One region of the Streptomyces sp. NPDC014733 genome, then DNA from elsewhere that is predicted to be linked to it. Evidence: riboswitches for the same ligand, from Rfam matches in the RefSeq annotation. Region 1 holds a riboswitch; the other holds the start of a gene.
The links. Region 1 has a riboswitch for glycine ahead of gcvT (glycine cleavage system aminomethyltransferase GcvT). Riboswitches for the same ligand answer to the same signal wherever they lie in the genome.

Region 1 (15,430 bases):
CGACGCCCTGGAGGCGGAAGGGGGTGGAGACGATGCCGCCGATGGTGTGCCGCGGGTTCAGCGACCCGTACGGGTCCTGGAAGATCATCTGGACGTCGCGGCGCATCGGGCGGAGCTTCCCCGGGGAGAGGTGGGTGATGTCCTCCCCCTCGAACTCGACGGTGCCGCCGGTGGGTTCGTCGAGCCGGGTGATGAGCCGCCCCATGGTCGACTTGCCGCAGCCGGACTCGCCGACCACGCCCAGTGTCTCGCCCGGGTAGACGTCGAAGTCGATGCCGTCGACCGCCTGGACGGCGCCGACCTGCCGCTTGAGCAGCCCCTTGGTGATCGGGAAGTGCCGCGTCAGCCCGCGCACCCGCAGCAGCGGGGTACGCACCCCGTCGGCGTCCGCCCGGGGCGCGGGCACGGCCGCGGCCGACGTCACGGGCTCGGCCGGCTTCTCGTCGACGGCCTCGGCAGCCTTCCCGGGCTCGGCGGGCTCGGCGGAGGCGGCAGACTCGGCAGACTCGGCGGACTCGGCGGGCTCAGCGGGCTCGGCGGAGGCGGCAGCCTCTTCTACCCCCGCAGCTTCGTCCGCCTTCTCGGCCACAGCAGCCTTCTCGGCCTCCGCAGCCTTCTGGGCCTTCCCGGTCTTCCCGGACTTCCCGGCCTTCTTCTTCGCGTTCTCGCTCACAGCTTCGGCGCAATCTCTTCGGTCCAGATCCGCTTCCGCTCCGCCGGTGCCATGTGGCACGCGGAGAAGTGGCCGGTCGTGGCCTCGGTGAGTTCGGGGCGGACCGTACGGGTGAGGTCGTCCTTGGGCACGTCCGCGTACGGGCAGCGCGGGTTGAAGGCGCACCCGGAGGGGACGTTGATCAGGCTGGGCGGTGACCCCTTGACCGGGATCAACCGGTCGGCGTGGTCCCGGTCGATGCGCGGCATGGAGCCCAGCAGACCCCAGGTGTAGGGGTGTTGCGGCGCCTCGAAGATCTTGTCGGCGGGGCCGCGCTCGACGCACCGCCCGCCGTACATGACCAGCAGGTCGTCCGCGAGTTCGGCGACCACGCCCAGATCGTGGGTGATCACGATGACGGCGGAGCCGAACTCCTTCTGCAGATCGCGGATCAGGTCGAGGATCTGCGCCTGGACGGTGACGTCCAGCGCGGTGGTCGGCTCGTCCGCGATGAGCAGTTCGGGGTTGTTGACCAGCGCCATCGCGATCATCGCGCGCTGGCGCATGCCGCCGGAGAACTGGTGCGGATGGTCGTCCACCCGCTTGTCCGGCTGCGGGATGCCGACCCGGTCCAGCATCTCGATCGCCCGCTTGCGCGCCGTCTTCTTGTCGACGTCGTGGTGGACGCGGTACGCCTCCACGATCTGCTTGCCGACCGTGTAATAGGGGTGCAGCGCGGAGAGCGGGTCCTGGAAGATCATCGCCATCCGGCGGCCGCGCAGCCGGCGTACCTCGTCCGGGTCGGCGCCGATCAGCTCCTGGCCGTCCAGCCGGATCTCGCCGGACATCCGGACCGTGGCGCGCTGCCGCCGCGACGCGCGGTGCAGGCCCATCACGGCGAGCGAGGTGACGGACTTGCCCGAGCCGGACTCGCCGACGATGCCGAGGGTCTTGCCCTTCTCCAGCGTGAAGGAGAGGCCGTCGACGGACTTGACCAGGCCGTCGTCGGTCGGGAAGTGCACCTTCAGATCGCGGACGTCGAGGAAGGGTGCTCCCTCGCCGGACGGCTTCGGGGCGCCGGATGCGGTGTCGTCGGAGTCGGTCACGAGAGCCTCACGCGCGGGTCGACGGCGGCGTACAGGACGTCCACCACCAGGTTGCACAGGACGATGAAGAACGCGGCGAGCAGGGTGACGCCGAGGATGTTGGGCAGGTCGTTGGCGGTGATCGCCTGGACGGCGAAGGCGCCCACGCCCTGGAGCGAGAAGACCTGTTCGGTGATGAGCGCACCGCCCAGCAGCAGCCCCAGGTCCATGCCGAACACGGTGATGAGCGGGGTCAGGGCGGCGCGCAGCCCGTGCCGGACGACGACGGTGCGCTCCCCCAGGCCCTTGGCGCGTGCGGTGCGGATGTAGTCCTCGCTCAGCGTCTCCAGCATGCCCGCCCTGGTCAGACGGGCGTAGAGCGCCGAGTAGAGGAACGCCAGCGTCACCCAGGGCAGGACCAGCGTCCGGGCCCACAGGAGGGGGTTGTCGAAGAGCGGGACGTAGTCGCTGCGTTCGAAGATCGGCCACTGGTAGGTGAAGAGCGCCAGCGCGATGGCTCCGGTGAAGAACATCGGCAGCGACACCCCGGCCAGGGCGACGCCCATCGACAACCGGTCGAAGAGCGAGCCGGGGCGCAGCGCGGAGATGACGCCGGTGGTGATGCCGGAGACGAGCCAGACGACGGCCGCGCCGAAGGCGAGCGACAGGGTGACCGGCAGGCGGGACTGGATCTCCGGCCAGACCTCGATGTGGGTCTTGAAGGAGTAGCCGAAGCACGGGACGTGGCACCGCGCCGCCTCGGGGCCGAACTTGTAGTCGACGCCGGTGAAGATGCCCTTGAGGAACTCCCAGTACTGTTCGTACACGGGCTTGTCCAGGCCGAGGTTCCTCTTCACCGCCGCGATGTCGGCGGGCGTCGGCGACTTGCCGATGTACTGCTGGGCGAGCTGGTCGGTGGTCTGCCCGGCGATCTTCGGCAGCAGGAAGAAGATGCCGAAGGTGACCGCGCTGACGATCAGCAGCAGGATCACCGCGCTGATCACCCTGCGGATGAGGTACGAGAACACGGGGATGCGGCGTCGGTGCCCGCGGGGCCGAGGGGGCCGGCCGCGGGCACCAATGCCTTCACCTGCCTTCCGGGACTTACTTCTTGACGCCGATGTTGAGGTAGTCGTACTGCCCGCTGTAGGCCGAGGTCGCCACCATGTTCGTGGCCTTCGGGGAGCGGTAGTTCAGGACCTTGAAGTAGGTGAGCGGGACCATCAGGGCCTGGCTCATCGCCTTCTTGTCGATCTCGGCGTACGCCTTCTCACGCCCGGCCTTGTCCGGGTTGGCGACGGCGGAGTCGAGGAGCTTGTTGATCTCCGGGTCGTCCGTCTCCGAGAGGTTGGTGTTGCCGGACTGGGAGATGGCCTTGCCGTTGAGGATCTGCTGGAGGTAGCCGTAGCCGGTCGGGAAGTCGGCGCCCCACTGCATCATCATCAGACCGACGTTGTTCTTCTTGTTGAAGGACGGCACGCCCGCGTAGTCCGAGAAGTACTTGCTGCTCGGGTACTGCTGGATCTTGGCGTTGACGCCGATCTTCTTCAGCGAGGAGATGACGGAGGTCGCCGCGTCCACCTCCTCCTGCCGGTCACTGCGGGCGAGGATGGTGGTGGAGACGTTCCCGGCACCGCAGGAGGCCCACTTCTTCTTGGCCTCGCCGAGGTCGAGGTTGTCACCCGCGTACTTCTGCGGGTACTGGTCGAACTTCTGGTAGCCGGGGATGTCCGTCGGCAGGACGGTGGAGGCGATGTCGCCGCGGATCGGGCCGCCGAGGGAGGTCTGTACGGCCTTCTTGTCGACGGCGTACTCGATGGCCTGGCGGCATTCGAGCTTGTCGAACGGCTTCACCTTGGTGTTGATCGCCAGGTAGTTGAGCCGCTGGCCGAGGGCGTTGTCGGTGTTGCCCTTCTCCTTGGCGTCGGTCAGCAGCTGCGCCTGGGTCTGCGCGTCGACGCCCTTGCCGGCCATGTCGACCATGGTGTTGCCGGCGAGGAGGTCCTTGTCGATGGTGGACTGCGCCACCTTCAGCTTCAGGACGATCTTCTCCGGCAGCTGCTTGCGCAGCGGGTCCGTCTTGGCCGACCAGTACGGGTTGCGGACGAGGGTGAGCTGCTTGCCCTCCTGGTAGTCCTGGAACTTGTACGAACCGGTGGAGACCACGGCCCTGGTGTAGTCGGCGCCCTTGTCCTTGGCCTGCGGGACCGGCGCCGTCTGCGGGGCGCTGACCAGCTGGTCGAACTCCGCGAACGCCTTCTTCAGGTGGAAGACGATGGTGTGGTCGTCCGGCGTCTCGATGGACTTCAGACCGGCCTTGCTCTTGTCCTTGTACGGACCCTTGTAGCCGTCGCCGTCGTTGTCCTTGAGGAACTGCTGGAAGTAGTTCGGCCCCAGGGACAGCGTGTCGCGGGCGAAGTTGGAGCGCTCGACGGCGTACTTGACGTCCTGCGAGGTGACGGCGGTGCCGTCGTCGAACTTCACGCCCTCGCGGAGCTTGTACGTCCAGGTCTTGCCGCCGTCGGAGGACTTGCCCATCGACTCGGCGAGGTCCGGGACGATCTCGTTGCCCTTGGGGCCGGGGGCCGGCTTGAAGGTCGTGAGGGAACGCGCGTAGAGGCGGCTGAAGTTGTACACGAACGCGTAGTAGGTGTTGCCCGGGTCGAAGGACTCCGGGGCGTCGGCCATCGCGTAGGTGACCGTGCCGCCCTTCGCGTCCGAGGCGTTGACGATGCCCTCGGTGGCGGCGTTCGCCTTGCCGGAGGCGGTGGATCCGGCGCCCCCCGTGCAGCCGGCCAGCAGGCCCGCGCTGGTGATGGCCGCTATCGCCGCGACCGGAACTGACCTTCGCATGTTGGTGGCGCTCCCCTTCAATCGTCGAACACTTCGAGAGATGACTTCGGAAAACTCGGGACGACCGGACGCGGTGCGGCGGGCGGGGGGGCCGGCTCAGCGGCCGCCGCGGGGGTCCAGTGCGTCCCGCAGACCGTCACCGAGCAGGTTGAACGCGAGCACGGTGACGAAAATGGCGAGACCGGGGACGAGCATGTACTGCGGGTCGACCTCGTAGTACTTGACCGCCTGGTTGAGCATGCCGCCCCAGGACGCCTGGGGCGGCTGGATGCCGACGCCCAGGAAGCTCAGGGCCGCCTCGAAGAGGATGTTGGAGGGGATCAGCAGCGTCGAGTAGACGACGATCGGGCCGACGAGGTTGGGCAGCAGTTCGCGGAAGAGGATGAACGGGCCGCGCGCACCCATGCCGCGCGCCGCGTCGACGAACTCCCGCTCCCGCAGCGACAGGGTCTGCGCCCGCACGATCCGGCCCATGTACGGCCAGTTGAAGAAGCCGATGACGAAGATCAGGACGGAGAGGTGGAGCGGCAGTCCGGTGAGGCCGAAAGCGCCGCCCTGGAGCGAGGCGGAAATCGCGATGGCGAACAGCAACAGCGGGAACGCCAGGAAGACATCCATCAGCCGGCTGATCACCGCGTCGACCCGGCCGCGGTAGAAACCGGCGACCACGCCCATGACCGTGCCGATCGCCACGGAGAGCAGGGTGGCGCCGAAGGCGACGATCAGCGAGACCCAGGAGCCCTCCAGCACCCGGGCGAGCAGATCGCGGCCGAACTTCGGGTCCACGCCCAGCGGGTGGGCGCCGCTCATCCCGCCCAGGTCGCCCTTGGGGAGCGTGGTGTTGGGGTCGATCAGCGACTGGTTGGGGCTGTCCGGGTCGAGTCCGAGCAGCGCCTGGAGCGGGCGGGAGAGCGCGGCGACCGCGATCAGCAGGATGACAACGATGGCACCGGCCACCGCGACCTTGTCGCGCCGGAAGCGCAGCAGCGCGATGCGGCCGAGCGAGCGGCCTTCGATCCGCTTGCCCTCCACGCCCTTCAGCACCGCTTCCGGCTGCGTCTGGGCAGCCGCGCCGGTGGTCTCGATCGGTGCGGTCACAGTGCCTTTGACCCCTCTCGGCCGACGGTGGCCGGCCTCACGCCCCGCCGCGCTCGCGGCCTGGTCCCCATCGCCGCCGCACGCCTCGTACGGGTTGCCACGGAACGTTCGCAACACGAAACGCTGCGCATTCACCTGGCAGGTGTCCGGATGGTGTTCGTACACAGGGCCGATGCCCTGCTGCCGGAGTCTTCATCCGATTCGCGATCACTCACCAGCCCCCAAGGTGAATGGATGCGCAACTGTGATCTGGTCCACAAGTCTCCGCTATACGGACGCATCGGGCGTCTGAGCGGAGAATTCGGTGGCGGGAAAATGCCCGTCAATTCGCGGGCGAACAGGACGATTTACGACGCCGTGTCCCTGACGGCGGAGACCCCGGGGCGGCCCGGAGGCCGCGCCGCCGGGGTCAGTAGGGGCGCGGGTAGCCGTACCCGGGGGCGGGCGGCTGCGCCGGGGCGCCGTAGCCCTCGCGGTCGAAGAAGGGGCGGGCGCAGGCCCGCATCCACATGGCGACCGGGTCGTACTCGTCGTGCATCGCGACGGTCGAGACGGGCAGCCCGTCGGGGACCGCGCCCATGGCCTGCTGGGCCATCAACCGGGCGGCCTCCACGCTCTGTTGGCCCGCGTCGTAGAGGTCCAGGCCGAGGGCGAGGTACGGCGCGCCGAGGGCGGGCTGCACCCACGCGCGGCGCAACGACCGTACGGCGGGCGTGCGGTGGGCGTTCTGCGCGAGCAGGGCGTAGAACTGCGGGAGGTCGATGACCGGTTCGGTGATCCGCAGCGGTCCGGCGGGGAGCCGGTCGAGGCCGCCGGCGATCCGGCGCAGATCCAGCCAGGGGATGCCGACGCCGCCGCCGGGGGCGTGCGGATTCAGCCACAGGCCCCACCGGTCGGGGAAGAGGGCCGAGGCGATCTCGACACCGGTGACCAACTCGTGGTCGCGGTTCCAGCCGGAGGCGGCCAGCTCGGGTGCGGAGGTGACACAGGGCGCGTAGCCCAGGCCGTCGACCTCCATGTTCCCGTACTGCGCGTCGGGCATCCCGGCGCGGCCGTGCCAGAGCAGCATCCAGACCTGACCGGCGGCGAGCGCGTGCAGCAGCGCTTCATAGGCGTCGTAGCGGCCGGGTGTGACCTGTCCCAGCATCTGCTCGACCCGGCCTGCCGCCGCTCCCTGATGCGCACCCGCGCTCACGTGGTCCGTCCCTTCTCCGGCGGCCGCGTGGGGTACGTCCGCCCGTCGTCCGTCCAGCTTACGAGTGGTCCCGGGAGTAGAAGGGCCGTACGCGCGCACCCATCCAGTCGGCGACCGGGTCACCCTGGGCGACCTCCAGCAGTACCAACTGGACGGGCCAGGCCACCGGCACCGCGCCGAGCGCGCGCCCCAGGGCCGTGACGGCCACCTCGCGGGTGGCGTCGTCGTAGGGGTCGGCGAGGGTGGTGTCGATCTCGACTCCGACGAAGAGTGCGGGCGTGTCGCCCTCCACACTCGCCAGGGCACGACGGGCAGTTCGGACAATTCCGACGGCGGAGAACTCCAGCCCGGCGGCTGCGAGGAAGTCCACCGGCTCCTCCTGCCAGTCCGGTTCGAAGAGCCGCACCCGGCCGCCGACGGGCGCGGGCGCCCCGGTCCCGGTCTCCCGGCACAGCTCGGCCACCGCGGGCGCGGGCAGCACGGTGCCGACCGTGCCACCGGGGTTGACGGCGATACCGAGCAGCGGCGGCAGCCCGCGGGCGAACTCCTGCGCCGGGGCGACGGTGAAGGACATGTGAGCACCGACGGTCCGCAGGAACTCCTGCTCGGAACTGAACACCGGGACGTACGCCACGTCGTCGATCACGACGGTGGGCAGGTCCAGGCCCCGGCCGCCGGGGCCCGCGGCGTCCGGGCCACCGCCGTTGGGCAGCGGCACCCACACCCGGCTGCGGCCCAGCACCTCCACGATCCGGCCGCCCGCGCCGGGGTGCCCGACCGAGGCCCCGAGGACCTCTTCGAGTTCGTTGGCGGGCCACGCCAGCTGCGGTATTCCCTGCTCGATCCCCTGCTCGATCCCCTGCTCGGGAAAGTTCATGTCCATCCATCCGATTCCGTACCGCGCGCTCCGGCCGACGACACCCTAGGGCGTGTCGCCACACCCGCACCGTCACCCCAAGGAGGTGAACGGGAGTGTGACGACCGACCCTAGACGAGTGACGGGGGCACCGCGCCCGCCGCCCGGGCCGCGGGACCGCCGCCGCCGAAGCGGAGTGCGCGCAACCGGTCCGCCGCGGCGCGGTCCAGCAGCACGGCGGAGGCGAAACCCCGCGGCGGGCGGCCCGCCGCCGCGTCCCCGATCAGCTGCCGGGCGGCCGCGCGGTGCCGGGCGAAGGCGTAGCCGGACACCCCGCGCCCGCGCGAGCGCTGGCCGCACCGGGCCACCTCCGGCGGGACGTCGAGCAGCAGCAGGTGCGGACGGCGCCCGCCGCGGTGCGCGGCGCGGACGATCCAGCGGCGCACCCAGCGCTGCGTCCCGCAGTCGTGCACCACCGCCGCCCGCCCCGAGCGCAGCACCCGGCCCAGCCCGAGGTAGTGCGCCACCCGGACGAGTGGCCGGTAGAGGACGTACGGCACCCGGCGCAGCCGGCCGCGCTCCCAGCGCTCGCGCACGTCCTGGGAGTCGACACGGTGGACGGGCGCACCGCCGCCGTCGGCCGACGGGACGATGCGGTGCATCAGGGTGCTCTTGCCGCCGCCGGGCAGCCCGGAGACGACGACCACCGCGCCCGCGGGGAACCGGAGTTCGGCCGGGAGCTCGGCGGCGGGGCGGGAGCGGAGGTCGGTGACGGCGGGGGCGGCGGGGGGCGGCGTCCCGTCGCGGGCCGGTGCCGGGGCGGCGTCCGGGCGCGGCTCCCGGCGCCGCCCCGGCGTACCGTGCGGCTCCCGGGACGTGCGGGGCGCGGGCACGAGGCCGGGTGGCGCGGCGCCCCCGGTCTCCGGCATGGCCGTGCGCATGGCTTCGCTCTGCACCGTGATCGCCCCTCCCCCTCCGGCGGGGCCGGGCGGCGCCCGTCCCCTGCCCGCACAGTGTCAAGGAAAGGTAATGCGCTTCAAGGCGTGGGGTGTTCCGGTGCCCGCCCCGGATGCGGCACGGGCCGCGCGGAGGCGCTCCGTCCGCCCGGCCCGGCGGGTTCCGGACCGGGGCTCCTACGTGCGGCGTTCCCGTGCAATGATGTCGGCGCCACGTGCACTCCGGTGTTCCGCCGTGCACGGTCAACTGCATACCGGCCGCTTGAATCCGCGCGGGAGAGTCCCCGGCCGCGCGCCGGGGCGCCGAAGGAGCAAGTCCTCCCTTGAATCTCTCAGGCCCCTATACCGCGCGGGCGAGGCAGATCTGAAAAGCGAGCCGCGGCCCGGTCCGGGAGGCGGTTCCACCCAAGGTGCAAACCGGCCCGTTCGCGGGATTCCGGTGAACCTCTCAGGTTCCGATGACAGATGGGGAGACATGCCCTCTCATCCTGTCCGGGAGCCCACCATGACCGATGCCCCCCGCCGCACCGCGCTCGACGCCGTCCACCGCGCGCTGGGCGCGACCATGACCGACTTCGCGGGCTGGGACATGCCGCTGCGCTACGCCAGCGAGCGGGACGAGCACGTCGCCGTCCGCACCCGCGCCGGCCTCTTCGACCTCTCCCACATGGGCGAGATCACCGTCACCGGCCCGCAGGCGGCCGACCTCCTCGACCACGCGCTGGTCGGCAACATCGGCTCCGTGAAGCCGGGCCGCGCCCGCTACACCATGATCTGCCGGGAGGACGGCGGCATCCTCGACGACCTGATCGTCTACCGCCTGGGCGAGACGGAGTACATGGTCGTCGCCAACGCCTCCAACGCACAGACCGTCCTGGACGCGCTGACCGCCCGGGCCGGCGGCTTCGACGCGGCGATCCGCGACGACCGCGACGCCTACGCGCTGCTGGCCGTGCAGGGCCCGGAGTCCCCCGGCATCCTCAAGGCCGTCACCGACGCCGACCTGGACGGGCTGAAGTACTACGCCGGACTGCCCGGCACGGTCGCCGGGGTGCCGGCGCTGATCGCCCGGACGGGATACACCGGCGAGGACGGTTTCGAGCTGTTCGTCCGGCCGGACGACGCGGCCGCGCTCTGGGAGGCGCTGCTGGCGGCGGGCAAGGACGTGGGTCTGGTGCCGTGCGGGCTGTCCTGCCGCGACACGCTGCGCCTGGAGGCGGGCATGCCGCTCTACGGCCACGAGCTGACGACGGCGACCACGCCGTTCGACGCGGGTCTCGGCCGGGTCGTGAAGTTCGAGAAGACGTCCAACGGCGGCGCCTTCGTCGGCCGCGCCGCGCTGGAGGCGGCCGCCGCGCGTGCCGAGGAGCAGCCGCCGCGCAAGCTCGTCGGCCTGATCGCCGAGGGCCGCCGGGTGCCGCGCGCGGGCTACGCGGTGGTCGACGCCGAGGGCACCGTGATCGGCGAGGTGACCTCCGGCGCACCGTCGCCGACCCTGGGCCGGCCGGTGGCGATGGCGTACGTCGACGCCGCGCACGCCGCGCCGGGCACCGAGGGTGTCAAGGTCGACATCCGTGGCAGCCACGAGCCGTACGAGGTCGTGGCGCTGCCCTTCTACAAGCGGGAGAAGTAGCCCGCATCCCCGCGGACGAAGTAGTCCGTAGCGGGACATGTCACCACCGGTGGGACCACCACGCCGGGCCGGTGCGGCCCGGCGGCCGCCGGTGTGTCTCACTGTGCAAGACCCCTTTCACCACCACACCCTCGCGTACAGGAGAATCGACCCATGAGCAACCCCCAGCACCTGCGCTACAGCAAGGAGCACGAGTGGCTGTCGGACGCCGAGGGCGGCGTCTCGACGGTCGGCATCACCGAGCACGCGGCGAACGCGCTCGGCGACGTCGTCTTCGTGGACCTGCCGAAGGTCGGCGACACCATCACCGCGGGCGAGACCTGCGGCGAGCTGGAGTCGACGAAGTCGGTCAGCGATCTCTACGCGCCGGTGAACGGCGAGATCACCGAGGTCAACGAGGGTGTCAGCGACGACCCCTCGCTGGTGAACACCGCCCCGTTCGAGGACGGCTGGCTGTTCAAGGTGAAGGTCACCGCGGTCCCCGGCGACCTGCTCTCCGCGGACGAGTACACCGCCTTCACCGCCGGCTGAGTCCGCCGCTCGGCCGCCGCCCGTACCGGAAGCGCTCCGCGCCCCCCTGACCCTCCAGGAGAAGACCCATGTCGCTTCTCGACAGCTCCCTCCACGAGCTCGACCCCGACGTCGCCGCCGCCGTCGACGCCGAGCTTCACCGTCAGCAGTCCACCCTCGAAATGATCGCCTCGGAGAACTTCGCTCCGGTCGCCGTCATGGAGGCGCAGGGCTCGGTTCTCACCAACAAGTACGCCGAGGGCTACCCCGGCCGCCGCTACTACGGCGGCTGCGAGCACGTCGACGTGGTCGAGCGGATCGCCATCGACCGCATCAAGGAGCTCTTCGGCGCGGAGGCGGCCAACGTCCAGCCGCACTCCGGTGCGCAGGCCAACGCCGCCGCGATGTTCGCGCTGATCAAGCCGGGCGACACCATCCTGGGCCTGAACCTCGCCCACGGTGGTCACCTCACCCACGGCATGAAGATCAACTTCTCCGGCAAGCTCTACAACGTGGTGCCCTACCACGTCGACGAGAAGACCAATCTGGTCGACATGGACGAGGTCGAGCGCCTCGCCCGTGAGCACCGCCCGAAGCTGATCGTCGCGGGCTGGTCCGCCTACCCGCGTCAGCTCGACTTCGCCGCCTTCCGCAAGATCGCGGACGAGGTCGGCGCGTACCTGATGGTCGACATGGCGCACTTCGCCGGTCTGGTCGCCGCGGGTCTGCACCCCAACCCGGTGCCGCACGCCCACGTCGTCACCACGACCACCCACAAGACCCTGGGCGGTCCGCGCGGCGGCGTGATCCTCTCCACCCAGGAGCTGGCCAAGAAGATCAACTCTGCGGTCTTCCCGGGTCAGCAGGGCGGTCCGCTGGAGCACGTCATCGCGGCCAAGGCGGTCTCCTTCAAGGTCGCGGCGTCCCCCGAGTTCAAGGAGCGCCAGCAGCGCACCCTGGACGGCGCCCGCATCCTGGCCGAGCGCCTGGTGCAGCCGGACGTCACCGAGGCCGGCGTCTCGGTCCTGTCCGGCGGCACCGACGTCCACCTCGTCCTGGTGGACCTGCGCCACAGCGAGCTGGACGGCCAGCAGGCCGAGGACCGCCTCCACGAGGTCGGCATCACGGTCAACCGCAACGCCGTTCCGAACGACCCGCGGCCCCCGATGGTCACCTCGGGTCTGCGGATCGGCACCCCGGCGCTGGCCACCCGCGGTTTCGACGCCGACGACTTCCGCGAGGTCGCCGACGTCATCGCCGAGGCGCTGAAGCCGTCGTACGACGTCGAGTCGCTCAAGGCGCGGGTCGCCGCCCTCGCCGCGAAGCACCCGCTCTACCCCTCGCTCTGAGACGGGGCGCGCGGCGCACCGCCGCGCGCCGTGGCCGCCGGGAGCCGCACCACGCGGCGCCCGGCGGCGGTACGGGCCACGAGCCCGGGGCCCCGCGGTCCCGGGCTCGCCGTCTGCCTGCCCGAAGACGCGGAACAATCCGGCGCGAAGCCCATGGAACGGGCGCGGACCCCGGGCGCGTACACCGGCGGCGGGGCCCCACGCCGACCGCTCCGTACGACCGCTCCGTACGGCCGCCCCAAGTGCCCCGGCACCCGCCGTTCCCCGGGCGGACGGCCGCCCGTAGGGCCGTGTGCGACGGCCCGCACCGCGTCCGGGTTACGCTCGTCTGTCGGCACCGATACACCCCGAAAACCGCACCAACCTCCCGATCCCCTCCCCGCCCGCACCGCCCCTCACGAGCAGACAAGGGAGTCCGCCACCGTGGCCATCTCCGTCTTCGACCTCTTCTCCATCGGCATCGGCCCCTCCAGCTCCCACACGGTGGGCCCCATGCGCGCGGCCCGGATGTTCGCCGGCCGCCTCAAGAAGGACGGGCTGCTCGCCCAGACCGTCTCGGTGCGCGCGGAACTGTTCGGCTCGCTCGGCGCCACCGGCCACGGCCACGGCACCCCCAAGGCCGTCCTGCTCGGCCTGGAGGGCCACTCCCCGCGCACCGTCGACGTGGAGAACGCCGACTCCCGTGTCGCCGAGATCCGCGCGAGCGGCCGGCTGCGCCTGCTGGCCGCCGAGATAGGGGACGCCCACGAGATCGCCTTCGACGAGGCGACCCAGCTGATCCTGCACCGCCGCCGCTCCCTGCCGTACCACGCCAACGGCATGACCCTCTTCGCCTACGACGAGCACGGTGCGCCGCTGCTGGAGAAGACGTACTACTCGGTGGGCGGCGGCTTCGTCGTCGACGAGGACGCGGCGGCCGAGGACCGCATCAAGCTCGACGACACCGTCCTGACGCACCCCTTCCGCACCGGCGACGAACTGCTGCGGCTGACGCAGGAGACCGGCCTGTCCATCTCCGCGCTGATGCTGGAGAACGAGAAGGCGTGGCGCACCGAGGAGGAGATCCGCGCCGGGCTGCTGGAGATCTGGCGGGTGATGCAGGCGTGCGTGGAGCGCGGGATGACCCGGGAGGGCATCCTGCCGGGCGGTCTGAAGGTCCGCCGCCGGGCCGCCAACGCCGCCCGCGCGCTGCGCGCCGAGGGCGACGCCCAGGCGCACGCCATGGAGTGGATCACCCTCTACGCGATGGCCGTCAACGAGGAGAACGCGGCCGGCGGCCGGGTGGTGACCGCCCCCACGAACGGCGCGGCCGGGATCATCCCCGCGGTCCTGCACTACTACATGAACTTCGTGCCCGGCGCCGACGAGGACGGCGTGGTCCGCTTCCTGCTCGCCGCCGGTGCGATCGGCATGCTCTTCAAGGAGAACGCTTCCATCTCGGGCGCCGAGGTCGGCTGCCAGGGCGAGGTCGGCTCGGCCTGCTCGATGGCGGCGGGCGGTCTCGCCGAGGTCCTCGGCGCCACCCCGGAGAAGGTGGAGAACGCCGCCGAGATCGGCATGGAGCACAACCTCGGCCTGACCTGCGACCCGATCGGCGGTCTGGTGCAGATCCCGTGCATCGAGCGGAACGGCATGGCGTCCGTCAAGGCCGTCACCGCCGCCCGGATGTCGCTGCGCGGCGACGGCCGCCACCACGTCTCCCTCGACAAGGTCATCAAGACGATGAAGGACACCGGCGCGGACATGTCGGTGAAGTACAAGGAGACCGCGCGCGGCGGTCTCGCGGTGAACATCATCGAGTGCTGAGGGAGTCGGCCCTGCAGCGCGTTCGTCTCCTCCGGCGCGGTCAGGGCCTTCCCTGTCGCTCAGCGGCGCGGATGCGGGGCGGAGCGTCCGCGGTGACGATGAAGAGGCGAGGGCGAAGGCACGCCACGATCCGCGCGGTGGGAGACCCTCGCATCGACCGTAGGCAGGAGGATCTCACGATGGCTTCCACAACGGGTGCGACCCAACCTGCTCACCCCGAGCGCCCGGGCAAGTCGGACGGGGTCTGCAGCGAGTTCACCGTCTTCACCAAGATCAAGCCGGGCCACGCGGATGCGCTGCGTAAGGATCTCGCCAAGATCGCCGGCGCGGAGAACCGTGCTGCGCTGCGCCAGATCGGCACTCTGCACGACGCACGGCACGTGATCTTCGACAACGACACCCAGTTCATGTTCGCCAGCGTCTTCGACGGCTCCTGGGACACCTACATCGACGACTTCGGCAAAACGGTGGTGGGGGAGCACTTCGACACGATCTTCTCGCACAGCGAAGGGTTCCCCGGCGTCAGCGATCCAGGGGTGAAGGACTGGTTCGTCGCCCATCAGGAACCCGCGGGGGTCTTCGTCAGCTCCTATCCGGATCTGACCGTTCAGCAGATCTGGAAGGACCACCGGGTGGACGAGGCGTTCGAGGAGGTACTGGACACCCCTGAGTTCCGGGCCGCGCTGGACAACCCGGCCAACGCGGAGCTGGTGGCCACGCCGGCCTTCCAGAAGCTGTTGCAGGAAGCCTCGGCCTAGAACGCCGGACACAGCCGGCCCTCGGAGCCGACCCACCATCGGTGGACCGCGCCGGTCGGGGTGGGTCGGCCATCGCAGGGCTGCTCGGACAGAGACCGATGTGGAGGCAGAAGCGACCATGGAGACGGCGGCAAGCACCAGCGGGTCCGGCGTGCGCGTCGAGATCGACGACGTCCAGAGCGGGGCCCTGCGACCACGGCCCGTCCCCTACGAGGGGAAATTCATTTTCCTGCGCGTCGACGACCGCCGTGCGGGGCGCGCCCTGCTACGGCGGCTGCTGCCGGTGACCTCGGGCGGTCTGCCCGAGACGGACCCGCGCCAGGATGCCTGGGTCGCCGTGGCGTTCACCTATCAGGGACTTGCGGCCCTGGGGGTCCCGCAGGAGTCGCTGGACAGCTTTCCGCGGGCATTTCGTGAGGGCATGGCCGCCCGGGCGGAGCTGATCGGCGACGTGGGCGAGAGCGCACCGGCCCACTGGGAGGCGCCGTTCGGAACCGGCGATGTCCACATCGCGTTGAGCGCCCTGTCCTCCGATGCGGCGCAGCTGGACAAGGAGCTGGAGCGGGCCCGTGTCGCCTACGAAGACACGCCCGGCGTCCGGGTGATCTGGCAGCAGGACGTCCGCCAGCTCCCGACCGGACGCACCACCTTCGGCTTCCGTGACGGCATCAGCCATCCG
Region 2 (15,430 bases), on a different contig from region 1:
GAACCGAGTCTCTGGCGGTTGCGGATCTGGTCGGCCTTATCCGGGATGGTGCACCGCACGCCGCGTCTGCGCAGGTAGGCGCGGTTCGCGCGCGAGCCGTAGGCCCGGTCGGCGCGGACCTTGTCCGGCCGAGAGCATGGTCGGCCCTGCCCGATTCGGGGCACGCGGATGGCGTCCAGGACCGGCTGAAACTGGGGGCTGGCGTGCCGCTGGCCGGCGGTGACGAGCAGGGACAGCGGTTTCTGTCCCTGCTCGACCGCCAGGTGCAGCTTGGTGGTCAGCCCGCCGCGTGAGCGTCCAAGACCGTGGTCGTCGGGCGCTACATCGACGCCGCAGGGCGGTTCCTTCTGCAGGTCCCCTTTTCCCGCGCTCCGGCGGCGTGCTGGTGGGCTCGGGCGATGGTGGAGTCCACGCTCACAGCCCAGGTGATCAGGTCCTTCGCGTCGGCTTCGGCCTGTAGTTGCTCCAGGATGCGCTTCCAGGTGCCGTTGCGCTGCCAGCGCCGGAACAGGTCGTAGGCCCGGTCCCACGGTTCGTACCGCTCGGGCACGTCCCGCCACGGTGCCCCGGTCCTGGTCCGCCATCGAATGCCGTCGAGCAGCTGCCGACGCGTCCAAGTCCGCGGACGGCCCGGCTTCTTGCCAACGGGCAGCAAGGGTTCCAAGCGGGCCACTGGCCGTTCGTCAGATCACCACTCCCCACAGAAAGTGATCATCTCCGACCTTGATCCACTTTCGCAACAGGCCCTAGCACGATCGGTCAGCGGTCCGCGTGGGGAATTCCGGCACGGCGCGCGGCGGAAGGACGGCGACGCCTACCGTCACCTCGTGCCGCCCTCGCCACTGCATCGCCACGGGGTGCTGCGCCTTGCCGCACTTCACGTCATCTGCGACGCGTCGACGAGCAGTGGGACGGCTTCCTGCGCAAGTGGGCAGACCATCGGGGGCGGGGGCGTCGCCGAGTCGGCGCTGCCCGTGCAGTGCGATATCGGCCGCGGGCAGTTCGAGGGACACCTTGTGCCACCGCAGCGGAACGCGTCGTTCGACGAGACGCTCCACCACACCCCGGTGCCGAGGCAGGCGGTGTCCCTCTCCAGGGCCATCAGGGCGCCTGCGGGGAAGCGGGGACGACGCGGCGACCGCATGGCGGGAGTGGCCCAGGCGTTGCAGCGCCGCGTCCGGCGGTCCATGCGCGAGGCTCGCGGGGCGCGGAGATATGCGGAGGGGCGCACAGGCCGTCCGCCGACAGTCATGCGGCCCTCCCCAGGCCGAAGTCGACTGCCACCACCGCCGAGTGCCAGCACCTCTGCTCCCTGCTCGGTGCCGACGACGACTCCGCGCGGGAGCACACGCCGGAACGGGCGCGGCCGCACATCGGCCACTGCCTCTCCCCGACGACGCCGACCTCGTCCGGATCGCCCACTACGTCTTCCACTACGTCTTCCACCTCTCGTCGCCGAGCGGTGGCTGGGCGACCGGGGCCTGCCGGGGGGCCACCGCCCACCAGATGCCGCCCTCCCGTACACGGACTGTGCTCGGAGGTACGGGACGCGCTTTCGTCGCCGCGCAGTCATGGGGCCGTGGCCGTCGGCCTAGGTGCCCGCCCCCGGCCCGCAGCGACCGCCCCGGACGGCACACCCCGGCGCCGGCTGCCCGCCTGGGGCCACAATTCGCGCCGTCCACCCCGACCACGACGCCCCCGCGGCCGGGCCGGAGGCGGGCGAGGTGGCGCGCCGCCTGCCGGCGGTCCTCACCCCGGACGCCTCAGCCGCCGGTCGTCTTGCGATGCGCAGGGGGAGGTCGCCGACGCGTGCCGCCCGCCGCCTCAGCCACCGGCCGCTCCCTCCCCGCTCCCCCACCCGTTCGCCTCCGCGCGGCGCGGCGACGGTACGGTCCGGCGGACGGCGGACCAGGCGACGGGCCAGGTGTGCACCGGCTCGCCGGATCGCATCAGCTCGCTGTAGCGGCGGGTCATCTCAGCCAGCGCGGCCCCGCGGTCCAGGCCCTGTTCCCGTGCGTGGTGGTAGGCGGCGGTCTGCCAGGAGGCGCCGTTGGTGCGACGGGCGCAGCGCTCCTCGATGATGCCGAGGTAGCGGTCCCGGTCGGCCGGTTCGACGCCCCAGGCGTCCAGCCCGGCGGCGGCCAGCGGCAGCAGCTCCTGCCGGACCAGCCGGGTCACCGGTATCTCCGCCACCCCGCCCCGCCCCGGACGCGGCCAGCGCAGCGTGGCGTCGATGCCGTGGCGGCAGGCGGCGGCGAAGTTCTCCGCGGCGGCGGCGAACGGCAGCCGGCTCCACACCGGACGCGGCTGCTCGGCCAGCGCGCGCACCAGCCCGTAGTAGAGGGCAGTGTTGGCGAGGACATCGGCGACGGTGGGCCCGGCCGGCAGGACCCGGTTCTCGACCCGTAGATGCGGTACGCCGTCGGTGACCGCGTACACCGGTCGGTTCCACCGGTAGACGGTGCCGTTGTGCAGCACCAGTTCCGCCAGGTCGGGGACGCCGCCCGCGTCGAGGACGCGCAGCGGGTGCTGCGTTCCGCAGAGCGGCAGCAGGGGCGGGAAGTACCGCACGTTCTCCGCGAAGAGGTCGTATGCCGAATCGATCCAGCGCTCCCCGAACCAGGTGCGCGGACGTACGCCCTGCGCCTGGAGTTCCGGCGGCCGGGTGTCGGTGGCCTGCTGGAAGACCGGCGGCCGTGTCTCGCGCCACAGCTCACGGCCGAAGAAGAACGGCGAGTTGGCTCCGACGGCCACCTGGACGGCGGCGAGCGCCTGGGCCGCGTTCCACACCGCGGCGAACCGGCCGGGCGTCACCTGAAGATGCAACTGTACGGAGGTGCACGCGGCCTCCGGGGCGATCGACGGTGAACGGGCCACGAGCCGTTCGACGCCCTGGATGTCGAGCGCGAAGTCCTCACCGCGCGCCGCCCGCATTTCATCATTCAGCAGGAAATAGCGGTCGTTTTCGGAGAGACTGGCAGCGGTGAGATCGGTGGTGTCCAGAGTCGGCAGAATACCGATCATCACGATCCGGGCAGCCACTTCACGGGCTTTACGGTCGGCATAGGCGAGTGCGGTACGGAGTTCCTCGGCGAGCTGCTCGAAGACCTGGCCGTGCAGCCGGTGCGGGGCGATGTTCACCTCAAGATTGCAGCGGGCGAGTTCGGTCTGGAAATCCTTGCTCGCGATACGCTCCAACACCTGGGAGTTCATCATCCGCGGCAGTCCGTCGGCCCCGGCGAGATTGAGTTCGATCTCCAGGCCGACCAGGTTTTTCGGCCGGTCGAACCGTTTCTCCCCCAGCAGCCTCGCCAACCCCTCAAGACACTCCTGAAGCTTTCTTCGATAACGCTCCCGGTCCGCCAGGCCGATGCCGTCCGCGGCGACCTTCTCCCCCATCGAAGGGTCCTTCCTCCAGTGGACGGCCCGCAGCCACGGGCCGTCCGGGGCCGTCCCCGGCACCACCGGGGCACGCGTCACGGTCGATGATGCCCCGGTGATCTGATCCATAACGCCTCAAGGGCGTTCGGCTGCCGATAGGCTCGAAGTGACGGAGAGCCCGGCACGTACCTGTGGCATATTGCGGCGACAACCGCCGTCGACAATTATCTCGGAAATCCACCGGGAAGATTCGGCCTACCATCCGACGGGAGAATATCGAGGCGGATTGCCCGCCCTCCACACAAAGAAGGAGGAAGCGTCTCCACAAGGGGACCGGATTACCCCTTGCCGGAAATCACAGGAGCGTTTACCGGAAACACCGTGGGAACATACGTCGTATAAACTCCGCTCACGAGGCGGAGACTTGGGCCCCGTGTCGCGTTGCGCGCCCCTGCGCGGAGATACGCGCCCGGCTCCGACCCCGCACGCTGACAACGCCGTCCGCGTCTGCCGTGCCGCACCGTGTGTCCAAGTGAGAGGCGACCACCATGCCGCTGCATGTACCCGCTGCCCCCGCGCCCGCCCTGCGCAGCGTACTCACCGCCCTCGGCTCGCCCACCGCCGTCCGCGAGGCCCGTCCCGCCGCGCTCCGCGCCCATCAGGGCCCGCTCAGCGCGGACCACCCGCTGCCGGTCCACGTCCTGGACGGCATCGGCCGCACCGGCGTCCCGCCCCGCACCCGGCTGGCCGGCTGGCGCTTCCTGGTGACCGGCGGCGGGCGGCCGGTGGCGGCGGCCGAGGCACGGCTGACGGCGGACGGCTGGGCGTTCGCACACTTCTGCGGCGGCCCGTACGTCACGGCGACCGAACAGGCCCTGCACCAGGCCGAATCACTCAGCGCCGGGTACCAGCCGCGGCTGCTGTCCGTGCCGGAGCTGTACATGCTGACGCTGTGGCTGCACCACGACATCGCCTCCGACGGCACCTCGGGGCTGCCGGCCGCAGGTGATCTCCTGGTGCCGCTCGCCCCCGCGCCGCCCGGGATCGCCGCGCACCTCCCGCAGCGGGCGGCCGACCTGCTGCCCCGGCTCAGCGACCGTCTCGCCCCGCCGCCGCTCCTCGGCTCCACCGCCTGACCTCGTACGGACGCACCCGGCGGACGGATTCCGACCTGACGCGCCGACGCATTCCGTACGGCGTACACACCGTGCGAATGAGCGCCCCGTGAGCCCTCCACGCCGCGGGGCGCTCTGCTGTGCGCCCTGCGTGCCACCGTCCACCGTCCCTCCCCCAACCTCCCTGGCAGGGTGCGCATTTGGGAGCAACCGCCCGCACGGGTGACACGTCCGTATCGAGTGCGTACCACTGCGGCGAAATCCCTGCGGAAATCCGTCCGCGGGGCAACACTGAGTCCAACCGAAGGAAACGGGGGAAGCGGCCATGACCACTTCACGCTCATCGAGCCGCATGACGACGATCACCCATCCGCAGCGAAAGACAGTGCCCATGTGTCAGCACCAGCCGCCCTGCCCGTCAGCCGACTCCAGCGACCGGGAAGCCGCGCATCCCGTGGCGCACCACCCGGAGCAGGGCTGGAGCCTGTTGTGCAACGGCGTCCTCCTCTTCGAGGACACCGGTGAGCTTCTGCCGGACGGTCAGGTCATCGCCCCGCACCGTCCGGACGGCACGACCCGGGTCGCCACCACCGTCTGACCCGTCGCACGTCAAAGGGCCCCCGGCGCGCTCGCCGAGGGCCCTCATCGCTGCGCGGACGTCAGCCGTCGTACTCCGTCAGCGGCGGGCAGGAGCAGACGAGGTTGCGGTCACCGAAGGCGCCGTCGATACGGCGGACCGGCGGCCAGTACTTCTCCGCCGCCACGACGCCCGCCGGGAAGACTGCCTCTTCGCGGGTGTACGGGTGGGCCCACTCACCGCCGAGTGCGCCCGCGGTGTGCGGGGCGTTGCGCAGCGGGTTGTCGTCCTTGTCCCACTCGCCGCTGCCGACCTTCTCGATCTCCGCGCGGATGGCGATCATCGCGTCGCAGAAGCGGTCCAGCTCGGCGAGGTCCTCGCTCTCGGTCGGCTCGATCATCAGCGTGCCGGCCACCGGGAACGACATGGTCGGGGCGTGGAACCCGTAGTCGATCAGCCGCTTGGCGACATCGTCGATGGTCACGCCCGTGGCCTTCGTCAGCGGGCGGACGTCGATGATGCACTCGTGCGCGACCAGCCCGCCGGGACCGGTGTAGAGCACCGGGAAGTGCGGCTCCAGACGCTTGGCGATGTAGTTGGCGGAGAGCACCGCGACCTGCGTGGCGCGCTTGAGCCCTTCGCCGCCCATGAGGCGGACGTACGCCCAGGAGATCGGCAGGATGCCGGCCGAGCCCCAGGGCGCGGCGGAGATCGGGCCGACGCCGGTCTCCGGGCCCGCCGTCGGCTGCAGCGGGTGGTTGGGGAGGTACGGCGCGAGGTGCGCGCGGACGCCGACCGGGCCGACGCCGGGGCCACCGCCGCCGTGCGGGATGCAGAAGGTCTTGTGGAGGTTCAGGTGCGAGACGTCGCCGCCGAACTTGCCCGGCTCGGCGAGCCCGACCAGCGCGTTGAGGTTGGCGCCGTCCACGTAGACCTGGCCGCCCGCGTCGTGCACCGCGGCGCAGATCTCGGTGATGTGCTCCTCGAAGACACCGTGGGTCGACGGGTAGGTGACCATCAGGACGGCCAGCTCGTCGCGGTGCTTGTCGATCTTGGCGCGCAGGTCCTCGGTGTCGACCTCGCCGTCCTCGCCGGTCCTGACGACGACGACCTTCATCCCGGCCATCACGGCGCTGGCGGCGTTGGTGCCGTGAGCCGAGGACGGGATGAGGCAGACGGTGCGCTGCTCGTCGCCGTTGGCGCGGTGGTACGCACGAACCGCCAGCAGACCGGCCAGCTCACCCTGGGAGCCGGCGTTCGGCTGGAGGGAGACCTTGTCGTAGCCGGTGACGGTGGCCAGCCGCTCCTCCAGCTCCTGGATGAGCGTGAGGTAGCCCTGCGCCTGCTCGGCGGGGGCGAAGGGGTGCAGCTGCCCGAACTCCGGCCAGGTGACCGGCTCCATCTCCGTCGTCGCGTTCAGCTTCATCGTGCAGGACCCGAGCGGGATCATGCCGCGGTCGAGCGCGTAGTCCTTGTCGGACAGGCGGCGCAGGTAGCGCAGCATCGCGGTCTCGGAACGGTGCTGGTGGAAGACGGGATGGGTGAGGTAGTCGCCGGTACGCAGCAGACTCTCGGGCAGCGCGTCGGCGGCCACGGCGTCCAGCTGCTCGACGTCGCCGGAGACGCCGAAGGCGCGCCAGACGGCGGCGAGCTGCGTCCGGCCGGTGGTCTCGTCGCAGGCGATGCCGACGTGGTCCGCGTCGACCTGGCGGAGGTTGACACCGGCGTCCCGGGCGGCGGCGACGACCTCGGCGGCACGGGCCGGCACCCGGGCGGTCAGGGTGTCGAAGTACGCACCGTGCACCAGCTCCACACCGCCGGCCTTCAGGCCCTCGGCGAGGACCGTGGCGTAGCGGTGGGTGCGGCGGGCGATGGCGGCCAGTCCGTCCGGGCCGTGGTAGACCGCATACATTCCGGCCATGACAGCGAGCAGCACCTGCGCGGTGCAGATGTTGCTGGTGGCCTTCTCGCGGCGGATGTGCTGCTCGCGGGTCTGCAGGGCCAGGCGGTACGCCTTGGTGCCGTCGGCGTCGACGGAGACACCGACGAGGCGGCCGGGCAGGCTCCGGGCGAACTTCTCGCGTACGGCCATGAAGCCGGCGTGCGGGCCGCCGAAGCCCATCGGCACACCGAAGCGCTGGGTGGTGCCCACCGCGATGTCGGCGCCCAGCTCGCCCGGCGAGGTGAGGAGGGTCAGGGCCAGCAGATCGGCGGCGACGGTGACGACGGCGCCCAGCTCCTGGGCCTGCGCGATGACCGCGCGGGGGTCGCGGACCGCACCGGACGCCCCCGGGTACTGCAGCAGCACACCGAAGACGCCGCGCTCGGCGATCTCGGCCGGGATGCCGTCGGTCAGGTCGGCGACGACGACCTCGACACCGGTGGGTTCGGCGCGCGTCCGGATGACGGCGACGGTCTGCGGCAGGCAGTCGGCGTCGACGAGGAAGACACCCTGCTTGACCTTGCCGACGCGCCGGGAGAGGGCCATGGCCTCGGCGGCGGCGGTGCCCTCGTCGAGGAGCGACGCACCCGAGGTGGGCAGGCCGGTGAGGTCGGCGACCATCGTCTGGAAGTTCAGCAGCGCCTCGAGGCGGCCCTGCGAGATCTCCGGCTGGTACGGGGTGTACGCCGTGTACCAGGCGGGGTTCTCCATGACGTTGCGCAGGATCACCGGCGGCGTGAACGTGCCGTGGTAGCCGAGGCCGATCATCGACGACAGGACCTGATTGCGCTGGGCGAGGGCGCGCAGCTCGGCGAGGACGTCCGCCTCCGAGCGGCCCTGCGGCAGCCCCAGCGCCTCGGCGCTCTTGATCACATCGGGTACGGCGGCCGCGGTCAGCTCGTCCAGCGAACCGAATCCGACCTGCGCGAGCATCTTGGCCTGCGCCTCGTGGTCCGGACCGATGTGCCGGTGCTCGAAGGGCGTACCGCGCTCCAGCTCGGTCAGCGGGATGCGATTGGTGGTCATCTGCGGGGGCCTCCTGGTCTCAACGACCTACGAGGGGCACCACGGCGCTGGTGCCCGGACGGCCTCCCCCTCTGTCATCTCAACCTGAGAGCTTCACCGGCCCGCGGCTGCGGCCCGGCTTTCACCGTCGGTGAGGAGGGGTTCCGGCGCTGCGTCGTCCATAGCCCGCCCTGCTTTCCAGAGTGACCTCGTCCGAGCGGTACGTGTGCCTGAGAGTTTCCGGGGAGGATTTGCTCCTTCGGCGTCCGCGCCGCGGAACGACGTGGACTCTCCCGCACGGGATCAGCGGCCATTTGCCAGCCTACCAGCGCGTCATCCGGGGGATCCTTCGAGTGGCCGACATAAGAAATGTGCCGTTTGGTAGGTGTCACAAGGCAGTTGCGAACAGTTGGAGGGGCCGTGCAAACCGATATCGACCCGCGGAGCCTGATCGGCCGCAAGGCCTACGACCGCCAGGGCACCAAGATCGGCACCGTGGACGAGGTCTACCTCGACGATGCGACCGGCGAACCCGAATGGGCGGCAGTGCGCACCGGACTTTTCAGTCGCGACGCCTTCGTCCCTCTGGAGCCGAGCCGCCTGGTCGACGACGCCCTGCACATCCCCTACGACCGCAAGCTGATCAAGGACGCCCCCGACTTCGGCGTCGGCCGTCACCTCTCCCCCGAACAGGAACTCCAGCTCTACCACCACTACCGGCTGGACATCACCTCCCCGGCAGACATCGACCGGCCCCCCGCCGACAAGAACTTCGGCAACATCGCAGGATCGGACGACTGAACACCGCCCCCCCCCGCGTCCTCCCTCCCTTTCCGCGTCTGCCTCCCGGACTACGAGCCCTGGCAGGACTTACCCACGGCAGCGGCCGTCGACGGGCCGTACCGGCCCGTCTCCCGTATGCGGGCGCCCTGGGGCGATGCCCCTGCCCGGTCCGATTCCGAGCGGTCCGGGCCCCGGAAATCCCGGCCCGGCTCCTGGTGGCCCGCTTCCGGGCGGCTGGATCGCCGGCTGTCCGCTTCCGCCCGCCCCGGCTCCGCATCGTCCGCCCCCGGGCCGCCCGGCTCCGGCCGCCCGCATCCGGATATCGGGTCCCCGGGTCTCCCGCTCGACCCGCCCTGACCGCCCGTGACCGGCCCTGCCTCCGCCTCCGCCTCGCCCCGTACCGGATCCGGCGTCGGCGGACCGCCGACCAGCGGCAGCGGCTCCCCGGGCCGTAGCGCCGGATCGTCGACGGCGAAGGTCCGCACCCGCCCCGGCGGCGACCACGGCTGTTCGAACCGCACGGTCACCCGCCCCACCCCGCTGCCCTGCACCCACCCGGCTCCGTACTCGTCATGGATGACGTCCAGCCCCGGATGCCAGCGGCGCGGCAGCTCCTCCGCCGGCTCCGCCCCGCCCCGCTCCTCGCCCTCCGCAGCCGCCACCTGGGCCGCTTCGGCGGCCTCCTGCTCCGTGGCCAGCTGGGCGAAGAGATCCTCCTGGGTGAAGTCGGCAAGACCGCTCACCCCCACCCCCAGCAGCCGCACGCCACCCGTGGTGTCGACGAGGTCCAGCAGACGGACCGCCGCCTCCCGCACCACCGCGGGGTCGTCGGTGGGCCCGCGCAGCGTCTCCGAGCGCGTCAGGGTCGAGAAGTCGTAGTTCCGCACCTTGATCACGACCGTGCGGCCGGAGCGGCCGGCGGCCCGCAGCCGCTGCACACACCGCTCGGCCAGCCGCACCAGCTCGTTACGCACCCGGGTGCGGTCGGTGAGGTCGACCTCGAAGGTGTCCTCCACCGACACCGACTTCGCGTCCCGCTCGGCCACGACCGGCCGGTCGTCCCGGCCCAGGGCCATCGCGTACAGCCCCGCCCCGTGCGCCCTCCCCAGCAGCCGCACCAGCTCCGCCTCCCCCGCCTCGGCGGTCTCCGCGACGGTCGTGATCCCCGCTCGGCGCAGCACCTCGGCCGTCGCCGGCCCGACGCCCGGCAGGGTGCGGACGGTCATCGGCCCCAGCAGTTCCCGCTCGGTGCCCGGCTCGATGATCCTCAGGCCGTCCGGCTTGGCCGCCTCCGAGGCGATCTTGGCCAGCATCTTCGCCCCGGCCAGCCCCACCGAGCCCGTCAGCCCCGTGACCGCCCTGATGTCGCGCCGCAGCTGCTCGCCGACGGCGCGGGCGGAGGCGGTATCGGCGGCGACACCGCCGGCCTCCAGGTCGACGAACGCCTCGTCCAGGCTCAACGGCTCGACCAGCGGCGACAGTGCGTGCAGCAGCTGCATCACGCTGTCGCTGACCCGCCGGTAGACGGAGAAGCGGGGGCTGAGATAGGCGGCGTTGGGGCACAGCCGACGTGCCTGGGCCGTGGGCATCGCCGACCGCACCCCGAACACCCGCGCCTCGTACGACGCGGTCGAGACGACGCCGCGCGGCCCGATCCCGCCCACGACCACCGGCTTACCGCGCAGGCTGGGCTTGGCCGCCTGCTCGGCGGCCGCGAAGAACGCATCCATGTCGAGATGCAGAATCGTCGGCGCTCGTCTCACACGACCGATGCTGCCGCATACCACTGACAATCGGCCCCGAGCAGGGCCGGAGCGCCCGGCGAAGACCGTCCGAGGAGGGCCGGGGGGTCAGCCCGCGCGGTTGCGCCGCCGGGCCAGTTCGTCGTGCGGGTTCTGCCCGACCAGGGTCTCGCCGGTGTCGACGCGCTCACCGTGCAGTTGGGAGAGCGCGCTCTCCACGTCCCGCCACACGACGCCGATGGCGATGCCGAAGACACCCTGACCGCCCTGGAGGAGATCGACGACCTGGTCCGGGGAGGTGCATTCGTAGACCGTCGCGCCGTCGCTCATCAGCGTCATCCGCGTCAGGTCGGCCAGCCCTCGGGAGCGCAGGTGCTGCACCGCGGTGCGGATGTTCTGGAGCGAGACGCCGGTGTCCAGCAGCCGCTTGACGATCTTCAGGACGACGACATCCCGGAAGCTGTAGAGCCGCTGGGTACCCGAGCCGTACGCCGGGCGGACACTCGGCTCCACCAGTCCGGTGCGCGCCCAGTAGTCGAGCTGCCGGTAGGTGATGCCGGCGGCGGCACACGCGGTCGGTCCGCGATAGCCGACGACCGCCGTTCCGGGCTCCGCCGACGCCGCGGTGGGCTGTACCGGGGTGCGGTCCGCCACCACGTTCGAGGGAAGCGGCAACGCCCCCTCCGCCGTACCGTCACCGGTGATTGCCACGCCGCCCTCCGTCCTCCACGTCCCGGACGGGACCTGCCATATCGACGGTATGCAGTCACTCGGGGTGCGTCAACGATCGCCGCGCTCGCCACGCCGAGTGATAATCACCCCACGAGTGGTTTCTCGTGACCCGAGACGGGGAAGGCCTGGCTGGTTGACCGAAAAGAATCAGCCGGTGGCGGCGCGTTCACGGAGACCCGTGAACGCGCCGCCACCGGCCGCTGTCACTGACTGTTGGTGCCGAAGTCCTCGGGCGAGATCTGGTCGAGGAACTCGCGGAACTTCTCCACCTCGTCCTCCTGCTCGTCCGGGATGGCGATACCCGCGTCGTCCAGCACACCGTCGGTACCGAAGATCGGCGTACCGGTGCGCAGCGCCAGCGCTATCGCGTCGGACGGTCGGGCACTGACCTCCACCCCGCTGGCGAAGACCAGCTCGGCATAGAACACCCCCTCGCGCAGGTCCGTGATGCGGACCTGCGTCAGCTCCTGGCCCACCGCTTCCAGCACGTCCTTGAAAAGGTCGTGTGTCAGCGGCCTGGCAGGGACCATGCCCTGCTGGGCGAAGGCGATGGCGGTGGCCTCCCCCGGCCCGATCCAAATGGGCAGGTAACGATCGCCTCCCACCTCCCGCAGGAGCACGATCGGTTGGCTGGAAGGCATTTCCACCCGGACACCCACGACGTCGAGCTCGTTCACACAGCAACCCTAGGACGTGCCCGGCAGGTTTGGGTAGTCGGGCAGGTATTTGCTCACTGGAGATGGGCCCGCAGCGCGCTCTCGACGAACGCGGCGTGCAGCCGCACGGAGAGCGTCGCCAGCTCCCTGGCCGTGGCCTCCGCATGCGCTCTGGTCTGCGGATTACGGTGCCGACGCAGCGGCGCCACGACCTGTTCCACCAGGCCGGCCTCGCGCTCGGCGGCCGCCTTCACGGCCCGCAGATGCCGCGGTTCCAGCCCGAAACGGCCGAGCTCCGCGACGAGCCGGGCGACGCCGACGGCCTCGCCGCCGAAATTTCCCTCCGCATCGGCCGTGACCAGGCCGTACGACTCCCACTCGGCCAGCTCCGCCTCGTCCACCTCGGCCGTGGCGAGCAGCTCGGCGCGGCCGATCCGGGCCGTCGCGGGCCGCTCCTCGCCCACCTCGGGGACGCCCTCCACGAGGTCCCTGGAGGGCGCGGGCGTGGGCAGCGGAAGCTCCTCGCCGCGCTCCTGGGCGTCCAAGTGCTCCCGGATGACCTTCAGCGGGAGGTAGTGGTCCCGCTGCATCCGCAGCACGCTCGCGAGACGCTGGACGTCGGCGGTGGTGAATTTGCGGTACCCGGAAGGCGTACGCGTCGGCTCGACGAGTCCCTCGGCCTCCAGGAAACGGATCTTGGAGATCGTGACCTCGGGGAACTCCTCGCGCAGCAGGCCGAGCACCGCGCCGATGCTCACCGGCTTGCCGTCCGAGGAGGTGGTGCCGGACGTGCCGGCACCACCTGTCGGTGTATGACGCATATGCCTTCCCTGGCCGGTCAGATGCCCGCGCCCCGCTGGCTCGGGTAGAAGACCAGGCGGTACTTGCCGATCTGGACCTCGTCGCCCCCGGCGAGAGCGACGGAGTCGATCCGCTCGCGGTTGACGTAGGTGCCGTTGAGGCTGCCGACGTCGGCGACCGTGAAGACACCGTCCTGACCGCGGCGGAACTCCACATGGCTGCGGGAGACCGTCACATCGTCCAGGAAGATGTCGCTCTGCGGATGCCGACCCGCCGTCGTCAGCTCACCGTCCAACAGGAAACGGCTGCCGGAGTTGGGACCCCGGCGGACGATCAGCAGTGCGGAGCCCAGCGGCAGCGCGTCGACCGCCGCCTGCGCCTCGGGCGAGAGCGCGGGGCTCAGGTTCTGCCCCGTGGTCTCGCCGTCGTACGCCTCGATACCCGAGATCGAGATCGTCGACGTCGTCTCGGACGGGCGCTCGGGCTGTGCGCCCGCACGCAGCGGCGTGCCGCACTGCGAGCAGAACTTGCCCGCCTCGGCGTTGCGGTGACCACACCTCGGGCAGGACGAGGCCGCCGCGCCCTCCGCCCCCTGTGCACCTATGCGGCCGGCACCGGACGGGTCACCAGCACCCGCTCCGGAACCACCCGCGACCTCGTCACGGAAGAGCGGACGATCCGCTCCGGCGCCGCTCTCCTCGGGCTGACGCGGTGCGCGGTGCCGCGCTGTGCCGCTGTCGCCCTCCTGACGTGCGCTCTTGCCGAACAGCTTTCCAAACAACTTCACGGGCGATTCCCCTTGTACGAAACAGACCCGCCCGTGGGGCAGGACGAACCCTCGATGCACACACCGGCCGATCCGGACGTCCTGTGAACGTCCGCGGCCTCCAGACAGTTTCCCTCACACGCTCCATACACGGTGCGTCGACCCCCCGCTACCTCATGCCCTTCCCGGGCCATCCCCATACGCGTCTCTCTCACTGCGATGACGACCGAGCGTAGTCAGGCCGCTTCGCCTCTCGCAAGGCGTCCACGATGATCTTCTGTTCACCCGCGACACCCACCGTGGCCTGCTCCTTTTCCAGAGTCTGCACCACGCCACCGGGGATGTTGAGCGCCGGCTCCAGATCCTGCGGCTTCCCGATGACCTTGAAACGGTACGGCTGCGTGACCTTCTTGCCGTCGATCTCCACTCCGCCGCGGACATCCGAGAGGTAACTGTTCGCAACGATACGGACGTCGTTCACCTGAATCGCCTCGGCACCCGCGGCGCGCAGCTCCTGGATCGTGTCGAGCAGCTTGTCCGCCTCCACGGAGTGCGTCGGGTCGCTGATGGTCAGTTTGATGCCGGGCCCCTGGGCCGCGACGGTCCCGGCCAACACGCCCAGCTGCTGTTCCTTCTCCACGGTCTGCTTACGCGCCTCCTCGGCCTGGTCCGAGCTGTTCTCCAGCTCGGTCTTCTGCCCTTCCAGGCGCCGCTGTTCGTCCGTCAACCGCTGCGACCGGTTGTCCAGTTCATCCAGGATGCGCACCAGATCCTCCTGGCGCGCACCGCGCAGCGCGCTGCTGTCACTCGTGGAACGTACCTGAATCGCCAGGCCCAGGCCGAGAATGAACAGCAGCACCGCGACGATCAGTTGAGCGCGGGTCAACCGCGGCGGCCACAGACCGGCACGGAGCCGCTGGCGACCGGTCAGCGGCGGCTCCCCGCCGTCACCGTCCTCCGCCGCCCCGTCCGGTCGCCCGTCGTGTCCGCTGCCGCCGCCCGAGGCGCCTCCGGAAGCCGTGTCACCGTCCGCCGGTCCACGGGAGCCGGCCTCGCCGTCCCGGCCCGCACCGGCCTCCGGCCGCAGCCGGCTCTCGGGCGGCATCGGCCGCCGGTCCGCCGGCCGCCCCTGCCCTTCGGAGGCCCGGTTCGCGCCCTCGGCCTCCGGAAGCTCCCGGCGTACGGGAGCCTCATCGGCATCGGGCAGCTCACGGGGCGCAGGCGCCTCGGGCCGCGGGTGCCGTGCGGGCGTCTCGGGGCGAGGGCGGCGCTCGATCTCCCCGCCGGGCTTCCGCTCCGGACGCGGCCCGCGCTCAGGGGGTGCGTCCGGAGCGGGACGCGGCGTCCCGTCGGTGGCCGAACGTTCCGGCTCGGGTGTCTCGTCGTTCGCCATCCGCCTCACGCCCTGAAGATGTGCCGGCGGATCGCGGCGGCATTGGAGAAGATCCGGATACCGAGGACCACGACCACACCCGTGGAGAGCTGGGCGCCGACGCCGAGCTTGTCCCCGAGGAACACGATCAGGGCGGCGACCACGACGTTCGACAGGAACGACACGACGAAGACCTTGTCGTCGAAGATGCCGTCCAGCATCGCGCGCAGACCACCGAACACGGCGTCCAGCGCGGCCACCACGGCAATCGGCAAGTAGGGCTCGACCACCGTCGGCACCACGGGCCGGACCACGAGCCCGACCACGACCCCCACGATGAGCCCCAATACGGCGATCACGATGTGCCCTTCCCTGTGTCGGCGCCGTCCGCCTTCTCGGCGCCGGTCTGCGGCTGTGCTGTGCGTACGATCAAACTGGGCGCGGGCGGCAGGGTGACGTCACCCTCCACGGAAATCCTGGTGCGCACGCCGTAGTTCTCCTGCAACACGTGCAGATACCGGCCGTCGACGCTGTCCTGGAACGCGGTGCTGAGCCGCT

Region 2: another riboswitch for glycine. It lies ahead of gcvP (aminomethyl-transferring glycine dehydrogenase); the one in region 1 lies ahead of gcvT (glycine cleavage system aminomethyltransferase GcvT).

What each region holds. Positions count from the first base shown of each region.
Region 1 covers NZ_JBIBYO010000001.1:74,422-89,851, forward strand. Annotated here, with positions in the region: gene ACF1BH_RS00305 (ABC transporter ATP-binding protein) at 1-424, opposite strand, end outside; gene ACF1BH_RS00310 (ABC transporter ATP-binding protein) at 670-1,758, opposite strand; gene ACF1BH_RS00315 (ABC transporter permease) at 1,755-2,765, opposite strand; gene ACF1BH_RS00320 (ABC transporter substrate-binding protein) at 2,842-4,590, opposite strand; gene ACF1BH_RS00325 (ABC transporter permease) at 4,687-5,688, opposite strand; gene ACF1BH_RS00330 (enhanced serine sensitivity protein SseB C-terminal domain-containing protein) at 6,098-6,883, opposite strand; gene ACF1BH_RS00335 (enhanced serine sensitivity protein SseB) at 6,942-7,760, opposite strand; gene ACF1BH_RS00340 (AAA family ATPase) at 7,871-8,695, opposite strand; glycine riboswitch at 8,959-9,053, shown strand; gene gcvT (glycine cleavage system aminomethyltransferase GcvT) at 9,201-10,328, shown strand; gene gcvH (glycine cleavage system protein GcvH) at 10,482-10,859, shown strand; gene glyA (serine hydroxymethyltransferase) at 10,928-12,187, shown strand; gene ACF1BH_RS00360 (L-serine ammonia-lyase) at 12,611-13,993, shown strand; gene ACF1BH_RS00365 (hypothetical protein) at 14,173-14,751, shown strand; gene ACF1BH_RS00370 (Dyp-type peroxidase) at 14,870-15,430, shown strand, end outside.
Region 2 covers NZ_JBIBYO010000020.1:54,174-69,603, forward strand. Annotated here, with positions in the region: partial or broken gene ACF1BH_RS29170 (IS5 family transposase) at 1-702, opposite strand, end outside; gene ACF1BH_RS29175 (hypothetical protein) at 878-1,102, opposite strand; gene ACF1BH_RS29180 (glutamate-cysteine ligase family protein) at 1,825-3,399, opposite strand; gene ACF1BH_RS29185 (hypothetical protein) at 3,930-4,517, shown strand; gene ACF1BH_RS29190 (DUF5999 family protein) at 4,888-5,094, shown strand; gene gcvP (aminomethyl-transferring glycine dehydrogenase) at 5,156-8,041, opposite strand; glycine riboswitch at 8,229-8,326, opposite strand; gene ACF1BH_RS29200 (PRC-barrel domain-containing protein) at 8,441-8,821, shown strand; gene ACF1BH_RS29205 (DNA polymerase IV) at 8,872-10,566, opposite strand; gene ACF1BH_RS29210 (MerR family transcriptional regulator) at 10,654-11,202, opposite strand; gene ACF1BH_RS29215 (bifunctional nuclease family protein) at 11,481-11,954, opposite strand; gene ACF1BH_RS29220 (MerR family transcriptional regulator) at 12,008-12,754, opposite strand; gene ACF1BH_RS29225 (FHA domain-containing protein) at 12,772-13,581, opposite strand; gene ACF1BH_RS29230 (DUF881 domain-containing protein) at 13,712-14,605, opposite strand; gene ACF1BH_RS29235 (small basic family protein) at 14,899-15,231, opposite strand; gene ACF1BH_RS29240 (DUF881 domain-containing protein) at 15,228-15,430, opposite strand, start outside.